DNA from 2 places in the Mesorhizobium sp. M8A.F.Ca.ET.202.01.1.1 genome. Region 2 is predicted to be linked to the other one. Evidence: riboswitches for the same ligand, from Rfam matches in the RefSeq annotation. Region 2 holds a riboswitch; the other holds the start of a gene.
What was found. A riboswitch is a leader RNA that binds a small molecule or an ion and turns the genes downstream of it on or off. The one in region 2 is predicted to bind S-adenosylmethionine.
Positions count from the first base shown of each region.

Region 1: linked by a shared signal. The riboswitch ahead of EN845_RS26215 (O-succinylhomoserine sulfhydrylase) and the one ahead of EN845_RS20620 (homoserine O-acetyltransferase) in region 2 are both predicted to bind S-adenosylmethionine.

Region 1 is NZ_SRUN01000013.1:218,665-229,465, reverse strand. Features, by position in the region: gene EN845_RS35550 (hypothetical protein) at 1-64, shown strand, start outside; gene EN845_RS26245 (LysR family transcriptional regulator) at 151-1,140, opposite strand; gene chvE (multiple monosaccharide ABC transporter substrate-binding protein) at 1,433-2,503, shown strand; gene mmsA (multiple monosaccharide ABC transporter ATP-binding protein) at 2,669-4,201, shown strand; gene mmsB (multiple monosaccharide ABC transporter permease) at 4,198-5,484, shown strand; gene araD1 (AraD1 family protein) at 5,688-6,680, shown strand; gene EN845_RS26220 (2'-deoxycytidine 5'-triphosphate deaminase) at 6,732-7,826, opposite strand; SAM riboswitch at 7,967-8,044, shown strand; gene EN845_RS26215 (O-succinylhomoserine sulfhydrylase) at 8,101-9,291, shown strand; gene EN845_RS26210 (ceramide glucosyltransferase) at 9,319-10,470, opposite strand; gene apaG (Co2+/Mg2+ efflux protein ApaG) at 10,691-10,801, shown strand, end outside.
Region 2 is NZ_SRUN01000009.1:232,793-243,593, reverse strand. Features, by position in the region: gene EN845_RS20635 (DUF1194 domain-containing protein) at 1-21, shown strand, start outside; gene EN845_RS20630 (glycosyltransferase family A protein) at 86-1,009, opposite strand; gene metW (methionine biosynthesis protein MetW) at 1,328-1,942, opposite strand; gene EN845_RS20620 (homoserine O-acetyltransferase) at 2,064-3,233, opposite strand; SAM riboswitch at 3,355-3,432, opposite strand; gene hisC (histidinol-phosphate transaminase) at 3,570-4,679, shown strand; gene EN845_RS20610 (prephenate/arogenate dehydrogenase family protein) at 4,702-5,637, shown strand; gene EN845_RS20605 (sugar kinase) at 5,634-6,563, opposite strand; gene EN845_RS20600 (DUF2125 domain-containing protein) at 6,569-7,567, opposite strand; gene EN845_RS20595 (gamma-glutamylcyclotransferase) at 7,719-8,240, shown strand; gene EN845_RS20590 (aldo/keto reductase) at 8,364-9,311, shown strand; gene EN845_RS20585 (LysE family translocator) at 9,404-10,030, shown strand; gene EN845_RS20580 (1-acyl-sn-glycerol-3-phosphate acyltransferase) at 10,034-10,801, opposite strand, start outside.

The DNA.
Region 1 (10,801 bases), on a different contig from region 2:
CCGCAACGCCAAGCATTCCAGTAAGAAACTTCCGACGTTCCATAAAAACCTCTCGAGTTGTTGACCATCGACACCTCGTTCCCTCGCCCGAAACAGGCTCCAGCGCGCATGCCGATCGCTTCTGAACGCGCGGTGTCGGTTCTCGTTCCGTCACCCTACTTCGCGCAGGATGAAATCATGCAGCATCTTGGCCGCCGGCGAGAGCACGCGATTCCGGACCGTGATCAGGCTGTAGGGCCTGACCTCGATGTCGAACTCGGTCTGGACGACATCGATGGCGCCGGCAAGCCCGTCCGGATTCTGGATGAACTTCGCCACCTGCACCGAGACCGGTGCGATGGCATCGGATTGTGCAACCATGACCAGCGTGAGCAGCAGCGAGCTGGTGTTCAAGATCCGGTCCGGCAGCGCGATGTTGCGGTTCAGGAAATTGCTTTCCATCGCCTGGCGCAAGGGCGAACCGCCCGATTGGAAGACCCAGTCATAGGCGGCGGTGTCTTCCAGCCTGACCACATTGCCCCCGGCGAGCGGGTGGCCGCGGCGCACGATCAGGCAGGCTTTCTCGACGCCGATCACACGGGATTCGAACAGCCGCGGATTGAGGTCGTCGGGAATGCGGGCGATGATGAAGTCGTGGCGCGAGGCGATCAGCTCGCGGGCGAGCACGTTCGACGTCTCGACCTGCATGGTGATCTCGATGCGCGGGTAGATGCGGCGGATCTCGCGAATCGCCGGTACGGCCAATTCGATCGCCGGCGCGGTCACGGCACCGAGGAACACCGAGCCGCCCTTGCCGGCCTTGAGCTCGGCAATCTCGCGGTCGGCTTCGCGCATCTCGAGCAGGATCGACCGGGCCCGCCTGGCGAGCGCCTGGCCGTAGGGGGTAAGGGTCACGCCGCGCGGCAGCCGTTCGCACAGCTTTACGTCAAGCACCGCCTCCATCTCGGCGATCATGCGCGAGGCGGCCGGCTGGGAGATGTTCATGACCTGGGCCGCCGCGCTCACCCGTCCGTGATCGTCGAGGGCGGCGATCATGCGCATGTGGCGCAAGCTCAAGCCACTGCGCAGGAGTGTCTCCCCATCTCCCGGGAGCTTCTCGTAACTTACTGGAATAGCATCGGGATCGCGCAATGCCGCCATGATCTTCCAGCCTTTCCGCCGGTTTCTTTCCGCATGCTAGATCATACCGGTTTCGGTATAGCAACCACCAAAGATCGCATTTGACAGTTATGGCAAAGGGACCCACCCTTCGCGCGCTCCGAGATGCAAGGGTCGGTAACGAACAAAATCGTATCGATTGAAACTGTGTCGCGGAGCCGATTGGGAGGATACCGGAGATCGATAAAGCCGACAGCGGCGCCTTTGCGCTCCTGTCTGGCTGCGCGGCCCGCGAAGCCCCGAGGTGTCGCGTCCATCAACCAGGGAGAGTAACGTGAAAATCATCAAGACGCTGGCCGCCGTCGCGGCCCTTGGCATCGCTGCCATGAGCTATCAGGCGCACGCGGCCGACAAGGGTCTTGTCGGCGTGCTGATGCCGACCAAGACCTCGCAGCGCTGGATCAATGACGGCGACGCCGTCAAATCCCAGCTCGAGGCGCTTGGCTACACTGTCGACCTGCAGTATGCGCAGGACGACATCCCCAACCAGCTCAGCCAGCTGGAAAACGAAATCACCAAGGGCCCGAAGGCGCTGATCATCGCCTCGATCGACGGCACCACCCTGTCGGATGCGCTGCAGAAGGCGAACGACGCAGGCGTCGTCGTGGTCGCCTATGACCGCCTGATCAAGAAGACCGCCAATGTCGACTACTACACCACTTTCGACAATTTCGGCGTCGGCGTGATCCAGGCGAATTCGCTGGTCAAGGGCCTCAAGGAGCGCTTCCCGAACACCAAGCCGTGGAACGTCGAACTGTTCGGCGGCTCGCCCGACGACAACAACGCCTTCTTCTTCTACAACGGTGCTATCTCCGTCCTGCAGCCATTGATTGACGACGGCTCGATCAAGATCAAGTCCGGCCAGACCGGCATGGACAAGGTCGGCACGCTGCGCTGGCTCGCCGCCACCGCCCAGGCTCGCATGGACAACCTCCTGTCGGCCAACTACTCGGACGGCAGCCGCGTCGACGGCGTCCTGTCGCCCTATGACGGCCTGTCGCGCGGCATCACCGCCTCGCTGCGCGCCGTCGGCTACGGCACGGACGCACAGCCCTGGCCGATCGTGACCGGTCAGGATGCCGAGACCGCCTCGGTCAAGCTGATCATCTCGGGCGAGCAGTACTCGACCGTGTTCAAGGACACCCGCGAACTGGCCAAGGCCACTGTGCAGCTGGTCGACAAGGTGCTCTCGGGCGGCAAGCCGGAAGGCCTCGATGAAAAGACCTACAACAACGACGTCAAGGTGGTTCCCTCGATCCTGCTGACGCCGCATGAGGTCGACAAGTCGAACTACCAGGCGATGGTCGTCGATTCCGGCTACATCAAGGCCGAAGACCTGAAGTAATCCCGGTTATAAAATCAGGGGTCCTGCGCAACGCAGGGCCCCTTTTCGTTCACAAGCGACCCCGGTATTGTTTCTGCCGGCCTAGAGCAATTCCAGGAAAAGTGCGCGGCGGTTTTCCGTCAGGAATTGCGTAAAAACAAGAAAGTCTAGGAGGAGCTTGCCCTGATGACCTCGACGATTTTGGAGATGCGCGACATCACCAAGACGTTCCCCGGCGTGAAGGCGCTGTCGAACGTCAACCTCAGCGTGGAGGAAGGTGAGATCCACGCCGTTGTCGGCGAGAACGGCGCCGGCAAGTCGACGCTGATGAAGGTGCTGTCGGGCGTCTATCCCTCCGGCACCTATGACGGCCAGATCATTTTTCAGGGCCAGGAATGCCAATTCAAGGGCATCCATGACAGCGAACACAAGGGCATCGTCATCATCCACCAGGAGCTTGCGCTGGTGCCGATGCTGTCGATCGCCGAAAACATCTTCCTCGGCAACGAGCACGCCACATACGGCGTCATCGACTGGAACGCCAACGAGGCGCGCACCAGCGCCCTGTTGAAGAAGGTGGGCCTCAAGGAGGACCCAAAGACCCTGATCACCAATATCGGCGTCGGCAAGCAGCAGTTGGTCGAGATCGCCAAGGCGCTGAGCAAGGAAGTCAAGCTGCTGATCCTCGACGAGCCGACCGCATCGCTCAGCGAAAAGGACAGCCAGGCGCTGCTCGACCTGCTGCTCGAATTCAAGCGGCAAGGCATGACCTCGATCCTGATCTCGCACAAGCTCAACGAGGTGAACCGGGTCGCCGACAAGGTTACCGTGATCCGCGACGGGCGTACCATCGAGACGCTGGCCAAGAAGGATATTTCGGAGGACCGCATCATCACCTCCATGGTCGGCCGCTCGCTCGACGACCGCTATCCGCCGCGCGAGCCTGACATCGGCGAGGTCGTGTTCGAAGTGAAGAACTGGTCGGTCTATCACCCGATCCATGCCGAGCGGCAGGTGATCAAGGGCATCGACCTCAACGTGCGCAAGGGCGAGGTGGTCGGCATTGCCGGGCTGATGGGCGCCGGCCGCACCGAATTCGCCATGAGCCTGTTCGGCCGCTCCTATGGGCGCCGCATCACCGGCGAAGTGCTGCTCAAGGGCAAGGCGGTCGACGTCTCCTCGGTGAGCAAGGCGGTCCAACACGGGATCGCCTATGTGACCGAGGACCGCAAGACCTACGGTCTCAACCTCATCGATCATATCAAGCACAACATAACGCTGGCCAATCTGGGCGGCGTCTCGCGCCACAGTGTGATCGACGACATGCGCGAGCTCGCCGTTGCCAACGACTATCGAAAGAAAACCAACATCCGTGCATCGAGCGTCTATCAGATGACCGGCAATCTTTCGGGCGGCAACCAGCAGAAGGTGGTGTTGTCGAAATGGCTGTTCGCCGACCCGGAAGTTCTGATCCTCGACGAGCCGACGCGCGGCATCGATGTCGGCGCCAAGTACGAAATCTACACGATCATCGCGCGCCTCGCCGCTGAAGGTAAGGCGATCCTGGTCATCTCGTCGGAAATGCCGGAATTGCTCGGCATCACCGACCGAATCTATGTCATGAACGAAGGGCGCATCGTGGGCGAAATGCCCGCGGCGGACGCGAGCCAGGAAAAAATAATGCGGGCCATCGTTCGTGGAGAAGGAAAAGCAGCATGAGCACCGACAGCGCCCCCGCCCCGCAAGGCAACATCGCCGAAGAACAACGTCCACGCATCGCCGTCTCGGCGCTGACGACGAACCTGCGCGAATATGGTCTGATTATCGCGCTGATCGTCATCATGCTGTTCTTCCAGTTCACCACGTCGGGAACGCTGTTCAAGCCAGTCAACCTCAGCAACCTGGTGCAGCAGAACTCGTTCATCATCGTGATGGCGCTGGGCATGCTGCTGGTCATCGTTTCCGGCTATATCGACCTCAGCGTCGGATCGGTCGCCGGTTTCATCGGCGCGCTGGCGGCGAACATGATGGTCATCTGGCAGCTCGGACCGCTCAGCAATCCGCTGGTGGTCTCGATCGTCTGCCTGATCGTGGGCGGCCTGATCGGCGCGGCGCAAGGCTATTGGATCGCCTATCACCGGATACCGAGCTTCATCGTGACGCTGGCGGGCATGCTGATCTTCCGCGGCATCTGCCAGGCGTTGCTGGGCGGCGGCTCCTCGGTGGGTCCGCTTCCGGACGGCTTCAAGGCACTCAGCTCCGGCTTCATCCCTGATGTGATCGGCCCGCTGACGCTGGTTGCGCCGACGGTGAACGCGGCCGGCAAGACCATTTTGGGCAGCGGCCTGACGCTGCACATGACGACGGTCGTGCTGGGGCTGATCGCCGTGCTGGCCTATGCCTATTTCGGGGTGAGGACACGGCGCAAGCGCGAGCGCCACGGCTATGAGGCCGAGCCCTTCCCCCTGTTCGTCATCAAGACGCTGGTTGCCAGCGCGCTGGCGCTGTTCCTGGTCTATGAATTCGCCAGCTACAGGGGCCTGCCGGTAGTGCTGCTCGTCATGGGCGTGCTGATCTCGCTGTTCGTCTTCGTTACCAAGCGCATGACCATCGGCCGCCGCATCTACGCGATGGGCGGCAACCCCAAGGCAGCACAATTGTCGGGCATCAACACCGAGCGGCTGACGCTTCTGGTGTTCATCAATATGGGCGTGCTGTCGGCGCTCGGCGGCCTGATCATCGCCGCGCGTCTCGGCCAGGCCGTGCCGGCCGCGGGCCTCGGCAGCGAGCTCGACGTGATCGCGGCCGTCTTCATCGGCGGCGCCTCGGCGATGGGCGGCGTCGGCCAGGTGATCGGCGCGGTGGTCGGCGGCTTCATCATGGGCGTGATGAACAACGGCATGTCGATCATGGGCGTCAACGTCGACTGGCAGCAGGTAGTCAAGGGACTGGTGTTGCTCGGAGCCGTCATCTTCGACGTCTACAACAAGAACAAGGCTTAAGGGCTGGAGGCGAGGACTAGGAGGCATACGGGTTCTAGATCGCGAAGCTGCCGGCAGCCCGTCGGCACCAAGAAGTCCGGGGAAGGACCAGGCTCGCGAACGCAATCCGGACGAAGCGTTTCAACCGTGGCGCGTTTCCGCGCCGCGCCGGTCGGGATTTTGCCGATGGCAGCCCGACACGGAAAAATGAGAGAGGACTGATCATGCTGATCTCGCAGATTCTCGACGATGCCGAGACGATCCGTGTCGTTGCCCGCAGCGGCGGGAAGACCCGGATCATCAACGGCGCGCGCAGCGTCTATTCGCTGGCGATGGAGGCCGCCCGCACCGGTGTCGGCCTGGCCGCCCTGATCGAACGCAAGGGACTTGGCGAGACGGTCGATCTCGACGCCGCCTACAAGAGAGGACGGCTCCTGTCGCCGATCAATCACCCCGACCCGGCGCATCTGCACCTGACCGGCACGGGGCTGACGCATCTCGGGTCGGCCGCGACGCGCGATTCCATGCACAAGAAGCTCAGCACCGACGGCGAGGAGCAGCTCACCGATTCGATGAAGATGTTCCGCATGGGGCTGGAAGGCGGCAAACCCGCCAAAGGCCAGGTCGGCGTACAGCCGGAATGGTTCTACAAGGGCAACGGCACCATGGCGGTCGCGCCTGGCGCGGCGCTGATGTCGCCGGCCTTTGCCAAGGATGCCGGCGAAGAACCCGAGGTCGCCGGGATCTATGTCATCGGCGACGATGGCGCGCCGTTCCGCGTCGGCTTCACGCTGTCGAACGAATTCTCGGACCATGTGACCGAGCGCGTGAACTATCTCTTCCTCGCCCACTCCAAGCTGCGCAATGCCTCGTTCGGGCCGGAAATCCTGATCGGAGACCTGCCTTCGGACATCCGCGGCACGTCGCGCATCCTGCGAGACGGCAAGACATTGTGGGAGAAGCCGTTCCTGTCGGGCGAAACGAACATGTCGCACACCATCGCCAATCTCGAACACCACCACTTCAAATATTCGGCCTTCCGCCAGCCGGGCGACGTGCATGTGCATATGTTCGGCACCGCGACGCTATCCTTCGCCGACGGCATCAACACGGAAGCAGGCGACGTGTTCGAGATCGAGGCAGGGGATTTCGGCCTGCCGCTGCGCAACCCGCTGGAAATCGAAAAGCCGGTGAAGGTGGCGGTGAAGGCGCTGTAAAAGCCACGGGGGCGTCATCCCCCTCTCGTGGGGAGATCGGCAGCTTCGACCTTAGCGCACCGCGCGGAAATGCTTTGAGAGCTTGAGGCCTTGCGCCTGGTAGTTCGAGCCCAGGTCGGTGCCGTAAAGCGCCCGCGGCCGCTTCAGCATGTGCTCGTAGACCAGCCGGCCGACGATCTGGCCATGGTCGAGGATGAACGGGACTTCGTGGCTGCGCACTTCGAGCACCGCCCGGCTGCCGGTGCCGCCGGACGCCGAATGGCCGAACCCCGGATCGAAAAAGCCGGCATAGTGGACACGGAACTCGCCGACCAGCGGATCGAAGGGCGTCATCTCGGCGGCGTAGAGCGGCGGCACATGCACCGCCTCCTGGCTGACGAGGATGTAGAACTCGTCGGGATCGAGCACCAGTTCGCCGGCGCCGCTCTTGTGGATCGGCTCCCAGAAATCGACGACGTCCTGTGCGGCACGCTTGTCGACATCGACGAGGCCGGTGTGGTGCTTGCCGCGATAGCCGACCAGCCCATCCTTGTCGCCATTGAGATCGATCGACAGCGCGATGCCGCCGCCGGAAATGTTCGGCGGATCGGTGGCGACCAGCATTTCGGCGTTGTGCAATTCATGCAGTTCGGCTTCCGATAGCAGTGCGTTGCCTGTACGGAAGCGGATCTGCGACAGGCGCGAACCGGTGCGCACGACGATCGGAAAAGTGCGCGGACTGACCTCGAGATAGAGCGGGCCGTGATAGCCGGCGGCGATCTTGTCGAACTCGTGGCCGCGATCGGTCATGACGCGGGTGAAGATGTCGAGCCGCCCGGTCGAGCTCTTCGGATTGGCCGAAGCCGAAATGCCAGCCGGCAGGGCCAGACTTTCGAGCAGCGGCACGATATAGACGCAGCCGGTTTCGAGAACCGCGCCTTCGGTCAGATTAATCTCGTGGAGTTGCAGCCGATCGAGCTTTTCCGAGACCTTGTGGTTGGGGCCGGGCAGGAACGAGGCGCGCACCCGCCAGGCCTTTTTCCCCAATCTGAGATCAAGGCTCGCCGGCTGGATCTGATCGGCATCGAGCGCGCGCGGCGACTTCAGCGCGCCGGACTTGAACAGCGCCGAAATGTCCTGATCAGGAAGAATGCCTGTCTGCCGCAAAGTCTGGCTCCGCCCAAGACTGGTCTCTTTTGGTGCAGGTTCTTGCCGCAAAACCACCGGGCACTTTTGCGGAACCTGCCTTGGTACAAACCTCTTAATGAAGCCGGCAATTGACGCAAGCGTGGCGCGGGTCTAAAGGGTCGTTATCCCGTGGTGATTTGGCCGGTCGGCTTGCAGCCACGTTAAACAAGTCGCTAAAGGACCGTCGGGCCGCAAGGCCGTATGGACCGGTTGCGACTTTCGCGGCCGGTTTTTTTGTGTCTGGAACAAAGCGATGAGCACCAAGAAGCGCAACTGGAAACCTCAGACGGCACTCGTGCATGGCGGAACCCTGCGTTCCCAATTCGGCGAAACCGCCGAGGCGATGTACCTGACCCAGGGCTATGTCTATAAAACCGCCCAGGCGGCGGAAGCCCGCTTCAAGGGCGAAGAGCCTGGCTTCATCTATTCGCGTTACGCCAACCCGACCGTCGACATGTTCGAAAAGCGCATGTGCGCTCTCGAAGGCGCCGAGGACGCGCGCGCCACGGCGTCGGGCATGGCGGCGGTGACCGCGGCCCTTCTGTGCAGCGTCAAGGCCGGCGATCATATCATTGCGGCGCGCGCGCTGTTCGGCTCCTGTCGCTGGGTGGTCGAGACGCTGGCGCCGCGCTATGGCATCGAGGCGACCTTGGTCGACGGCACCGATATCGCCAATTGGGAAAAGGCGGTCAGGCCGAACACCAAGCTGTTCTTCCTGGAAAGCCCGACCAATCCGACGCTGGAAGTCGTCGACATATCAGCCGTCGCCTCGCTTGCCAATTCGATCGGCGCGCGGCTTGTCGTCGACAATGTCTTCGCCACGCCGCTGCAGCAGAAGCCGTTGCAGCTTGGTGCGCACATCGTCGTCTACTCGGCCACCAAGCATATTGACGGCCAGGGCCGTTGCCTCGGCGGCGTCATCCTGTCGGACAAGAAGTGGATCGACGAAAACCTGCACGACTATTTCCGCCACACCGGCCCCAGCCTGTCGCCGTTCAATGCCTGGACCTTGCTGAAGGGGCTCGAAACGCTGCCGCTGCGCGTGCGCCAGCAGACGGAAAGCGCCGGCAGGATCGCCGACTTCCTGGCCGAGCAGCCGCAGATCGCCCGCGTCATCTATCCCGGCCGCGCCGACCATCCGCAGGCCGCCATCGTCAAGAAGCAGATGTCGGGCGGCTCGACGCTGATCTGCCTCGACGTCAAGGGCGGCAAGCCGGCGGCCTTCGCGCTGCAGAACGCCCTCGACATCGTGCTGATCTCGAACAATCTCGGCGATGCCAAGAGCCTGATCACCCATCCGGCGACGACGACGCACAAGAACCTGAGCGACGAGGCCCGCGCCGAACTCGGCATCGGGCCAGGGACGCTCAGGCTGTCGGTCGGCCTGGAGGACGCCGACGACCTGCTGGAAGACATCGCGCAGGCGCTGAAGACCGCCAAATAGGCTGTTTGGGAGCGTCGGTCGCGGCGATCAGGCGCGCGACGGCGTCTCCTCCAGTTCGGCCGCCTTGGTGCGGATGGTCATTACGTTGCCGCGCCAGTCGACGGCGCCGCCGAGCCAGCCGCGCGCCCAGAGGGTTGGGAGCATCACGTCCCGCGCAATCATGGCCGCGACCATGCGCGGCGACAGGTACCAGCCCTTGGACAAGGCCAGTGCGCACTCCGGAAGGTAGAAGGCCGCCAACACGGCAATCGCGGTTGCCCAGAGGCTGATGCCGGCGCTCGCCGCAGCAACCAGGGCAAGCGCGAGAGGCACCGCCGCGCCGGTCAGGATTTCGGGCGCGAAGAACAGCGGGAAGGTGACGCGGCGCAGGCGCGCCCAGCGGGCCTGACGCGACCAGATCTCGCCAAGCGTGCGCTGGCCGAGCGGCTGCTCGAAGGGCGCGGCAACGAGATTGACGCGCAAGCCGAGGCCGTTCACCAGCTTGGTGGCGGCAGCGTCCTCGGCGATCTCGGCGGCCAGCGCCCGAATGCCGCCATTGGCATCCAGCATCGGCTTGTTCCACAGCATGCTCTTGCCCTGGGCAAAGCCGAGGCCGAGCGCCTCGCCGGCATACTGCCAGCGGGCCTGCAATGTGTTAAGGAAGGCGCATTCGACATCGGCCCAGAAACCCTCGGGCCGCGAGCCGATCGGCGTCGAGCAGACAAGGCCGGTGTCGGGCCGCCATGCCGCCATCATGTGCTCGACATAGTTCCTCGGCATCAGGACGTTGGAATCGGCAAGGATGACCCAGTTGTGGCGTGCCGCTTCCCAACCCTTGACGCAATTGTTGAGCTTTGGATTGGCGCTGACGCGGTCGTCACCGATCAGCAGCCGGGCCGGCACCTTGGGAAACCGGGCAATCGCCCTGTTTATCAGTTTGACCACCGGATCGTCGGGATGGGCGACGCAGAAGATCAGTTCGTAGCGTGGCCAGTCGAGGGCGAAGGCGCGTTCCAGCGTCTCATGCGTGAACGGCTCGACGCCCCGCGACGGGACGACGATCGAGACCGGTTGCGGCTTGCCGGCTGGCGGGGCGATCGTGTTGCGCCGTTTCAGCTGTGAAGCGGCGAGCGAAATGCTGGCGGCGTTTGAAAGGATGAGTGCGGTCGAAAGCGAGGCGGCTATGAAGGTGAGTTCCATCGAGATCTGGTCACTCCGGAAAGGCGGCCGGCATCGTGGCCGTTTTCAACAGTTCGACAGAGCGCCGAGTCGCCCGGTTCGTGCACACCACCATTGTCGTGTGTCACTTAAATGACATTCTTTGCCGGCACCTGCGGTTCAAGGTCAGCCGCGACAAGACGCGCACGTTGACCTGCTCACCGGGAGCGCTGAAAGTCATCGGGTTGTTTTGGAGCCGCTCATGTACCGCGCCGTGACGCGCAACATCGAAGTGCAGGTCAGGCCGTTCTATCTCGAGGACCGTTCGGATCCCTCGGAGAACCGCTATGTCTGGGGCTATCAGATAACGATC
Region 2 (10,801 bases):
TTCCCGGAACTGGACCGATAGGCCTGGCCGTGGGCCAGGCAGGCCCCTGCAACGCGCCGTACTCGATCGCTGAGCTGCCGCCAGGTCAGGCCGGTGGAATTCCAAACTTCCCGCGAACCTCGTCGTAGAGGCCGCGCCGCCAGCGGCGGCCGTAGAGATAACCGGCGATCAGTTCCGGCAATGAATAACCAAGCGCGTCGGACGAGCGGTTGGCCATGTATCCAGCAAATGCCTGTGGTATCCGCCCCCGGAGAATATCGGCGATGATCTGCCGCGTGATCATAAAGGGTGGGACATGGGGGTAAGAGCGAGCGATGTGCGGGTGCTTACTCATCAGGATCGCATAGGCTTCGACATAGCCGTCCCGGCGGCCCGAAATCGAGTTCTGCGAATTGTGCTTCGTCCAGTCGATATCTTCCGATAATTGCGCGCCGAAGCGCTGTGCGAAGCGCAGCAGAAGCTCCCGGTCCTGCATCCGGGGAATGTCGCTGTCATAGCCGCCGATGGCCAGCAAGGCTTCCCGCCTCGCCGTTATCGCCGACCCGGCGATGAAGGCCGTCTGCGCAACCACCGCCCGCTCCAGCATCGCCGGATTGAGGAAAGCACGGCGGTTGACGCAGGCGGTGCCACGGCCAGCCTTCACCGAGACATACGAGGAGAGCAGGACTTCGAGCGCCGGATTGTCGTCGAACCATGCCAGCGTCCGTTCGAGCCGGTGTGGCAGGAAGAGATCGTCCGAATCAAGAAAAGTCACCACGGGCGCCCTCGCCAGCTCGATGCCGGCATTCCTGGCGGCATTGGCGCCGCGCCATTTCGCGCCGACATAGATCAGCCGAGGGTCGCGAATGCGCGCAAGCGCCGCTTCCGTCCCGTCGGTCGAGCCATCGTCGACGACGATATGCTCAAACCGCGCCATGCTCTGAGAAAGCACGCTTTCCACCGCGCGGAGCACCGTTTGGCGCCGGTTGTGAGTCGGGGTGATGACCGTGATGAGGGGCAAATGCTCCACGTCAGCTGTTTCCAGCGCGAAAATGCACTTTCCGATAGCTCTTCAGGATGGTTGAATGGATCGGACTTCCCCCTGGCTGGCCCTCATCGGGATTAAGTGCGACGCTACAAAAAACAACCTGTTATGTCACCCATTGTGCCGTCGTTCTGACGACAAGGGAATGGTGAATTCCGGCGCCTAGCGCTTCAACCGCAACACTTTTGCCACCGCTGAAATTGGCGGAAGCTCTTCGCGGTTGCGTCCATGTGGTGTTGGCCGACGGCGTGGAACATCCGCACAAGCCCACGGATGTCCTCGCATAGGAGGCCGACGGCAGCCTTATCGCTTCAACAAAAACACCGCCTGCTGGCCAAAGAAATTCCAGAACCACCAGGGCATCGACAGGCCGATCTTCTGGCCGTTGGCGTCGAGCGCGGTCGCCTTTTCCACCGTCGCGCCAAGCTCCTCGCACAGATTGACGAAGTCGCGGATGGTGCAGAAGTGGATGTTGGGCGTGTCGTACCAGGAGTAGGGCAGATCCTTGGTCACCGGCATGCGGCCCTTGACGAACAGCGACAGGCGCACCCGCCAATGGCCGAAATTGGGGAAGGACACGATCGCCCGATTGCCGATCCGGAGCAGTTCGTCGAGCACCAGCTTCGGGTTGCGGGTGGCCTGCAGGGTCTGCGACAGGACGACGAAGTCAAAACCCTTGTCGGGATAGAATTCGAGATCCTTGTCGGCATCGCCCTGGATGACCGAGAGGCCGCGCGCCACGCATTCGTTGACGCCGCGCTGCGAAAGCTCAAGGCCGCGACCGTCGACCTGCTTGGTTTCCTGCAGCAATTCGAGCAGCGAGCCGTCGCCGGAGCCTACGTCAAGCACGCGCGATTGCGGCGGGATGAGGTTGGCGACGACCTCAAGGTCGACACGCTGGCTGCCATTGACGCTCATGGCTTCGCCTCCTGAGTGGCGCATGACGATGGTCCGAAAAGTCCGCAATTTTTCTGGGTCATGGCTTCGCCTTTCCGTCTGACGCATGACCGTGGTCCGAAAAGTCTGCAACGTTTCGGGGTCATGCACCGAGCCCCCTGGCGCGCGCGGCCGAACCGATAAAGCCGTTGATGGCGGCAAACAGTTCCGGTTCGTCGAGCAGGAAGGCGTCGTGGCCGCGGTCGGTCTCGATCTCGACGAAGGAAACCGAGGCACCGGCGGCGTTGAGCGCGTGCACGATCGAGCGGCTCTCTTCGGTCGGGAACAGCCAATCCGACGTGAAGGACACCAGGCAGAAGCGGGTCTTGGTGCCGGCAAAGGCGTCCGCCAGCCGGCCGCCATGGTCGGCGGCAAGGTCGAAATAATCCATCGACCGTGTCATGTAGAGGTAGGAGTTGGCGTCGAAGCGGTCGACGAAGGTCATGCCCTGGTGGCGCAGATAGCTCTCGATCTGGAAATCGGCATCGAAGCCGAAGGTCAGCGCTTCGCGGTCCTGCAGGTTGCGGCCGAATTTGCGGTGCAGGGCGGCTTCCGACAGATAGGTGATGTGGGCGGCCATGCGCGCCACCGCCAGCCCCTTTTCCGGGCGCTTGCCGTGCTCGAAATATTTGCCGCCATGCCAGTCCGGATCGGCCATCACGGCCTGCCGCCCGACCTCGTGGAAGGCGATGTTCTGTGACGAATGGCGCGCGCCGGTGGCGATCGGCAGTGCCGAGAACACCCGCTCGGGATAGCTCGACGCCCATTGCAGCACCTGCATGCCGCCCATCGAGCCGCCCAGCACGCAGAACAGCTTCTCGATGCCGAAATGGTCGACCAGCATCTGCTGCGCACGCACCATGTCGCGGATGGTGATGACAGGAAGGTCGAGCCCATAGGGCTTTCCCGTGGCGGGGTTGGTCGAAGCCGGCCCGGTGGAACCAAGGCAGCCGCCGATGACGTTGGAACAGATGACGAAGAAACGGTTGGTGTCGATGATCTTGCCGGGGCCGATCAGCACTTCCCACCAGCCTGGCTTGCCGGTCACCGGATTGGTGTTGGCGACATGCTGGTCGCCGGTCAGTGCATGGCAGACGAGGATGGCATTGGAACGGGCATCGTTCAGAACGCCATAGGTCTGATAGGCGATCTGGAACGGCGACAGCACCGTGCCGGCATCGAGCTTGAGCGGCTTGTCGGGTCCGAAACGCAACACCAGGCTCGACGGATTGTCGACCTCGTTGTTGGTCCTTGCTGCGCGCAGAGCGGCCATTCCTAATCTCTCTTGCTGCATCGTTTCTTGCGAAAATCTCCGCTGATTTTCGCGGCGCCGATGCGGTCGTCCGGGCCGGTAGCGGACAATAAAAAACCGGCATTGCCTTCGCAAAGCCGGTTACGTCACGCAAACGGCCCTTTAGCGAATTGTTTAACGTGGCTGCAAGCCGACCGGCCAAATCACCACGGAACTGTCACCGCCCTTCTAGAACCCGCCCGCCTCGCCGTCAATGGCGGCGGCTGGCACTAGTGCCGCCTCTCGACATTGCCGGCCATGGCTTGTATTTCCGCAGCGGCTTCCGGATGGAGGCATTTTCGACGGATTTTGCAAGACATGAACCAGACACCGGATCAGGCACGTCCAACCCCCCGCGCGGGCATCATGGACATAGACGCCTATGTGCCCGGCAAGAGCACGGCGCCGGCCGGGGTCGCCAAGGTCTACAAGTTGTCGTCGAACGAGAACCCGCTTGGGCCGTCGCCGAAGGCGATCGAGGCCGCGCGTGAGGTCGCCGGCAAACTCGACATCTATCCCGACGGCACCGCCAGGCGGTTGCGCGAGGCGATCGCCGAGGTGCATGGCCTCAACGCGCAGAACATCATCTGCTCCAACGGTTCCGACGAGATCCTTGGCCTGTTGGCACAGACCTATCTCGCGCCCGGCGACGAGGCCATGTTCACCGAACACGCCTTCATGGTCTACAAGATCTACATCCAGTCGGCCGGCGCCACCCCGGTCGTGGTCAAGGAGACCGACGAGCGCGCCGACATCGATGCGATGCTGGCGGCTGTGACGCCGCGCACGAAAATCGTGTTCCTGGCCAATCCCAACAATCCGACCGGCACCTATGTGCCGTTCCAGGAGGTGCGTCGCCTGCATGCCGGACTGCCGAAAAACGTGCTGCTGGTGCTGGACGCGGCCTATGCCGAATATGTCCGCCGCAACGATTACGAAGCCGGCATCGAGCTGGCCGGCAGCGCCGAGAACGTGGTGATGACCCGCACCTTCTCCAAGATCGGTCTCGGCGGAGCGCGTATCGGCTGGATGTATGGTCCGATGCACATTGTCGATGCGATCAACCGCGTGCGCGGCCCCTTCAACGTCAATGCGACCGCGATCGAGGCCGGCATCGCCGCGATCCGCGACCGCGCCCATGTCGAGCGCAGCGTGGCGCATAACGAGACCTGGCTCGCCTGGCTGAGCGAGGAGATGACTGGACTCGGACTGCGCGTGACGCCCAGCGTCGGCAATTTCCTGCTCATTCATTTTCCCGACGACCAGAGGCATTCGGCGGCTGCGGCGGATGATTATCTGAGCGCGCGCGGCTATATTCTGCGGCGCGTTTCAGGCTACGGCTTTCCCAACGCGCTGCGAATGACCGTCGGTACCGAAGAGGCCAATCGCGGCGTTGTCGCCGCGCTCAAGACATTCCTGAAAAGCTAGAACGCCTGAAAAGTTACACACCATGGCATCACCGATGTTCGAAAAAATCGCGCTGGTCGGCATCGGCCTGATCGGCTCGTCGCTGGCCCGCGTCATTCGCCGCGAAGGCCTGGCTCGCCATGTCGCGATCTCGACGCGCAGTGTGGCAACGCTCAAGCGAGCCGAGGAACTGGGACTAGGCGATTCCTACACCACCGATTCCAGGGAAGCTGTGCGTGATGCCGATCTGGTCATCGTCTCGGTGCCGGTGGGCTCATCCGGTGCGGTGGCGCAGGAGATTGCGCCGGCGCTAAAAAAAGGTGCGATCCTCACCGATGTCGGCTCAACCAAGGCCTCAGTCATCGCGCAGATGCAGCCGCATGTGCCTGAGGGCGTCCATTTCATTCCCGGCCATCCGCTGGCGGGTACCGAAAAATCCGGCCCGGATGCCGGATTTGCCGACCTGTTCGACAATCGCTGGTGCATCTTCACGCCGGTGCCGGGCACCGATCCGGAGGCGCTGGAACGGCTGTCGGAATTCTGGCGCCGCTGCGGCGCCAACATCGACACGATGGATCCGCAGCATCACGACATGACGCTGGCCATCGTCTCGCATCTGCCGCACATCATCGCCTACAACATCGTCGGCACCGCCGACGACCTGGAATCGGTGACCAAGACGGAAGTGATCAAATATTCCGCCTCCGGCTTTCGCGATTTCACGCGTCTGGCCGCCTCCGATCCGACCATGTGGCGGGACGTGTGCCTGCACAACAAGGATGCCATCCTGGAAATGCTGGCGCGCTTCTCGGAAGATCTGGCGTTCCTGCAGCGCGCGATCCGCTGGGGCGATGGCGACAAACTCTTCGACCTGTTCACCCGCACCCGCGCCGTGCGCCGCTCGATCATCGAGGCGGGCCAGGATATCGACGCGCCGGACTTTGGCCGCCAGGCGGTCGAGCATCCGGCAAAGAGCTAAGCTGTTTCAGGCCAGGTCGCTGCCATCATGGCGAGCGTTTCCGCCCGATCCGGCGCGCCCAGCCTGCCGCCGAAGCGCAGGCATTTGAGCGCGGCGGCGGCACTCGCAAAGCGCAGTGCGTGCTCGATCGCCATGGCTTCCGCCAGCCCAACGGCAAAGGCGCCATGAAAGACATCGCCGGCGGCCAGCGTGTCGACCGCCTTGATCCTCGGCGCCTCGACATGGCGGGATGATCCGGCGCTTCGATCGAACCACCAGGTACCCGCCGCGCCGCCGGTGACCGCGACGAAGGCGTCGGTGCTGGAGGCGAGATCCTCGCAAGCGGTCTCCAGATCCAACGCGTGGCCGCAGATGATACGCACTGCCGGTTCGGAGGCGACGATGTGCGAGGCCAGCGGCAACAGTTGCTCCAGCACCGCCAGCGGCGCGGTATCGGCATCGAGGATAGCCGGCCTGCCCGCGGCGCGCGCCGCGTTCAGGGCAAGTGCCGCTGCACCCGGCCAGCGCACGTCGGCCAGCACGGCATCGAACGCCGTGATGTCGGGAAACGGCAAGGCTTCGGGATCAGCCTGCGCGCGCGTGTCGTAGAACGGCACGATGATACGCTCGCCATGCGCATCGACCAGGATCGAGGCCAGCGCCGAGCGTGCGCCGCTGACGCGGCGCACATGGCTGCAATCGACGCCCTCGGCCTCGATTCCAGCGATCAGCTGATCGCCGACAGGATCGTCGCCAGCACTCGCCCATAGCGATATCTCGGCGCCGAGACGACGTGCGGCGCAGGCCGCGCTCGTGGCCATGCCCGAGGCGATCTGGACGCCGTCCGAGGCGATGAATTTTCCCTGATGCGTCGGAAGCGACTCGACGCGCAGGATGGTGTCCAGCGTCAGCGCTCCAACACTCAAGAGCCTCACGGGTCTTGCCATGGGTGCTATTGCACCGGCTTGATCTTGCCCAGCGGGATAAAGCCGAGCGAGGCCTTGCCCTTGACCACCTTCAGCGGCATCGACGGCTCGCTGCCGAGTAGAGCCAGGGCGCCAAAACCTTGCTCGATCGCATTCTTCTGCTCGGGCACGGCGCCGGCAAGGATAGATGCCACGGCCTTCGGATCCTTGATCCTGATCATCAGATCGGCATCGACCAGGCCTTCTGCATCGACCGACAGCGGTCCGGAAACGGTGACACGCGCCGTCCCCGACGACAGATCGAGATTACGGATTTCGATCCTCTGGCCGCGCAGGCTTTTCACCTGCGTGCCGACCAGCGCCACGCCGTTCTTCAGTGTCACGTCGCCGCTGGCATCGAGCGCCGGCAGCACGCGCCCGCCGATCGTGTCGGGATCGATTTCAAGATCGCCAAAGCTGCCGACATAGTCGATATCCGCGCCATTCGGCTGCAACTGGCCTGATGCCTTGCCGGCACTGAACAGCTCGACTGGATCGGTATCGTCGGCCGGATCGGTCTGGCCCGACAGGCCCTCGGCCTGCAGCGCTATACGTCGCGGCAGCGGATACCACAGTTTGACGTTGGCCTGCAGATTGTCCCAGTCGATCCAGAGCGGCATCATGCCCGGGACGGAGGTTCGGAGCGGACCGCGCAGATTGGCAACCGGCGACAAGGGCTGGGCGATCTGGGCGGTGGCATTGAAGGAGCCGGCCGAGGCGGCAATGTTCTTGGCATCGTCCTCGTAGGCGAGATTGTCGCAAGAGACGGCAAAGCTCAGCGGATAGCCACTGACCTCGAGGTTGGCGCAGCCAGCCTGGATGCCGCTCTTATTGAGCGTGGCAACCGCCTTGTCGGCCTCCGACCTGACCCTGTTGGCCAGATAGAACCATCCGGCGCTGTATATGGCGAACAGCACCAGGATGAACGCGGCAAGCCACCATAGGCGGCGACGGTTACCCGGTCGGCGTTCGTCACTTGACGTCATGCTTTGGCTCTCATTAACGCATGGATGGTGTGAACGGATTCTCGATTCCGGGAACACCAGTGGACAGAGACGATAGGTAGACGGACACGGGCGGAAAAAACACCGGTTTCCGGTGCGGTGTTGCCATTCTTTTGCAATCAGGCGCGGTGATATGGGCGATTTTTGGGTGTTCGGCTACGGTTCGCTGATCTGGCGGCCCGGTTTCGCGCATGTCGAGACACGGCGTGCGCGCCTGCATGGCTACCGCCGCTCGCTTTGCGTCTATTCCTTCGTGCACCGCGGCACGCGCCAGCGGCCGGGACTGGTGCTTGGCCTCGACCATGGCGGGTCCTGCGTCGGCCTCGCCTTCCGCGTGCCCGGCGAACTGCGCGACGAGGTCATTGCCTATCTGCGTGAGCGCGAGCTTGTCACCAGCGTCTATCTCGAGCGGACGCTCAAGGTTCGTCTCGACGGCGGCGGCGCGGTCGAGGCCGTGGCCTACATCGTCGACCGCAAGCATGAGCAATATGCCGGGGCGATGGACGCGGCGGATGCAGCGGCCGTGGTGCGTGGCGCGGTCGGCCGATCGGGCAACAACGAGGACTATGTGCTGAGTACGCTGAAGCATCTGGAAGCACTGGGCATCCGCGACCACTGGCTGGAGGAGGTGAAACGGGGGATAGCGTCTTTGTGAAGCGCTGGCTCTGCGGAAAACGGTGGCCAGGGCCTTTGACCTCGATGCGGCAAGACCTAGGTTAGGCTCCGAACCCAGCCAGCGGGCGGCATCGCCCGGCCCCAATCATCACGGAGATCCGTCTTGCAGAAACGCCGTCTCGGTCGCACCGACCTTTCCATCGCGCCGCTGGTTCTGGGCGGCAATGTCTTCGGCTGGACCGCTGACGAGAAGACCTCCTTCGATCTGCTCGACCGCTTCGTCGGCGCGGGCCTCAATGCCATCGATACGGCCGACGCCTATTCGCGTTGGGTTCCCGGCAACAAGGGCGGTGAATCGGAAACCATCATCGGCAAATGGATGAAGGACCGCGGCAATCGCGACAAGGTCGTGGTGGTCACCAAGGTCGGCTCGGATATGGGGCAGGGCCACAAGGATCTGTCCGCCGCCTATATTGAAAAGGCCGTCGATGCATCGCTGAAGCGGCTGCAGACCGAATTCATCGATCTTTATCTGTCGCACTGGCCGGATCCGACGACGCCCTATGAGGAAACGCTCGGCGCCTATGAGAAACTGCTCGCCAAGGGCAAGATCCGCTATGCCGGCTGTTCCAACCTCGATGCCGGCCAGTTGCGTGCTGCACTTGACGTGGCAAGCCTGCGCGGCCTGCCGCGCTACGAGGTGCTGCAGCCGGAATACAATCTCTACGACCGCTCCTCCTTCGATGGCCCGCTGCGCGACCTCTGCGTGGCCGAGGATGTCGGCGTCATCACCTATTTCAGCCTGGCCAAAGGTTTCTTGAGCGGCAAGTACCGCACGGAAGCCGATCTTGGCCAGAGCGAGCGCGGGGAGGATGTCGGCGGCTATCTCAATCCACGCGGCACGCGCATTCTGGCGGCGCTCGACGCCGTATCCGCCAGGCATTCGGCCAAGCAGGCGGAAGTGGCGCTTGCCTGGGCCATGGCGCGGCCGGGCGTCACCGCGCCGATCGCCAGTGCCACCAAGCCAAGCCAGATGGACAGCCTGATCAGGGCGGTGTCGTTGAAGTTGAGCGCCGACGATATGGCCGAGCTCGACAAAGCCAGCGCCTGAGGGCTGCCGGCAAGACGGGACGCACGAACGTCCAAGACGATCCTCATGCCTTGCCATACCGTCCTTCGCACGGGCTCAGGGCGGAGGACCAGATGGACGGATCGCTTCTTTCGCAGCCGGAGCCTTGGCGCCAATTGCTTGCGCTGTTGCTGGCCGCCACCGTCGTCATGGGCAGCCCTGGGCCGGCGACGATAAGCGTTACCGCCGTCGGCGCCGCCTTCGGCCTGCGCGATTCGCTTCGCTACACCGGCGGCATCGTCCTAGGCACGATCGCCGTGCTGCTGGTTGTGGCGACCGGGGTTATGGCGGTGCTTGGGTCGATGCCGAAGCTGGCGCCGTTGCTGGTTGTCGCGTCGGCGGCCTACATTCTCTATCTCGCCTTCAAGATCGCCACCGCGCCGGCGCTGGCCGCACGTGCCGCCGAGGCTTCGCGCCCAACCTGGCTGGCTGGATTTCTCCTGGCGGTCGCCAACCCCAAGGCCTATGTGGCGATCGCTGCCGTGTTCGCCGGCACCTCGTCGAGAAAGGGCGATGTCGAGCTCGGCCTGTGGACGAAACTGACTGTTCTGGCGGTGATGATCGTCGTCATCCACGCCGTGTGGCTTGTTGCCGGCGCGGCGTTCGCACGCTTCCTGCGCAGGCCTGTCGCCTCGCGGATCATCAATCTGGTCTTTGCCGCGACGCTGCTGTTGACCACGGTGCTGGCTGTGTACGGTTGACGATCAGGCCGCGGAGCCGTCAAGCTTCGCGCCGAGTTCCCGCAACCGCTTTGCCGCCGTTGTCGGCAGGGCCGGCGGGTTGGGCGCGCGTGATGCCTCGACAAGAAGCTGGTCACAGGCGGCTTCCGTCTCGCCGATCAGCCGCGCCATGAACTCTTCCTTGCCAAGACCCGGCGGTATGGGCGGCAGGAAGCGTGCCTTGATGGTTCCGGGATAGCGGAGGAACTTGCGGCGCGGCCAGTAGAGGCCGGCGACATGGGCGACCGGCACCACCGGAACGCCAAGCTGCGAATAGATTTCAACGATACCGTATTTGTAGGCCGGCTCGTCGCCCGGAGCCCGGCGGGTGCCCTCGGGATAGATGATCAACTGGCGCGGGTTGCGTGCCATTTCTTCCTTGGTCGCGGCGACCACCGCCTTCAAGGCCTTGGAGCGGCTGCCGCGATGCACCGGGATCATGCGCATCTTCAAGATGTACCAGCCGAAAAACGGGATCCAGGTCAGCTCGCGCTTCAGGATGTAGAGCGGGTCCTGGAGGTAAGGGAAGAAGGCGATAGCGTCCCAGAACGACTGGTGCTTGGGCGCCAGGATGAACGAACCCTCGGGCAGGTTTTCCTGCCCGGTGATGTCATTCTTCGTTCCGGCGATCTTGTCATAGAGCCACATCGAGGTGCGCGACCAGAATTTCGGCACGAACCAGGCACGGTGACGCGGCGACAGGAAATAGTAGGGGGTCCAGAGGATCATCTGGACGATCAGATTGACGTAGAA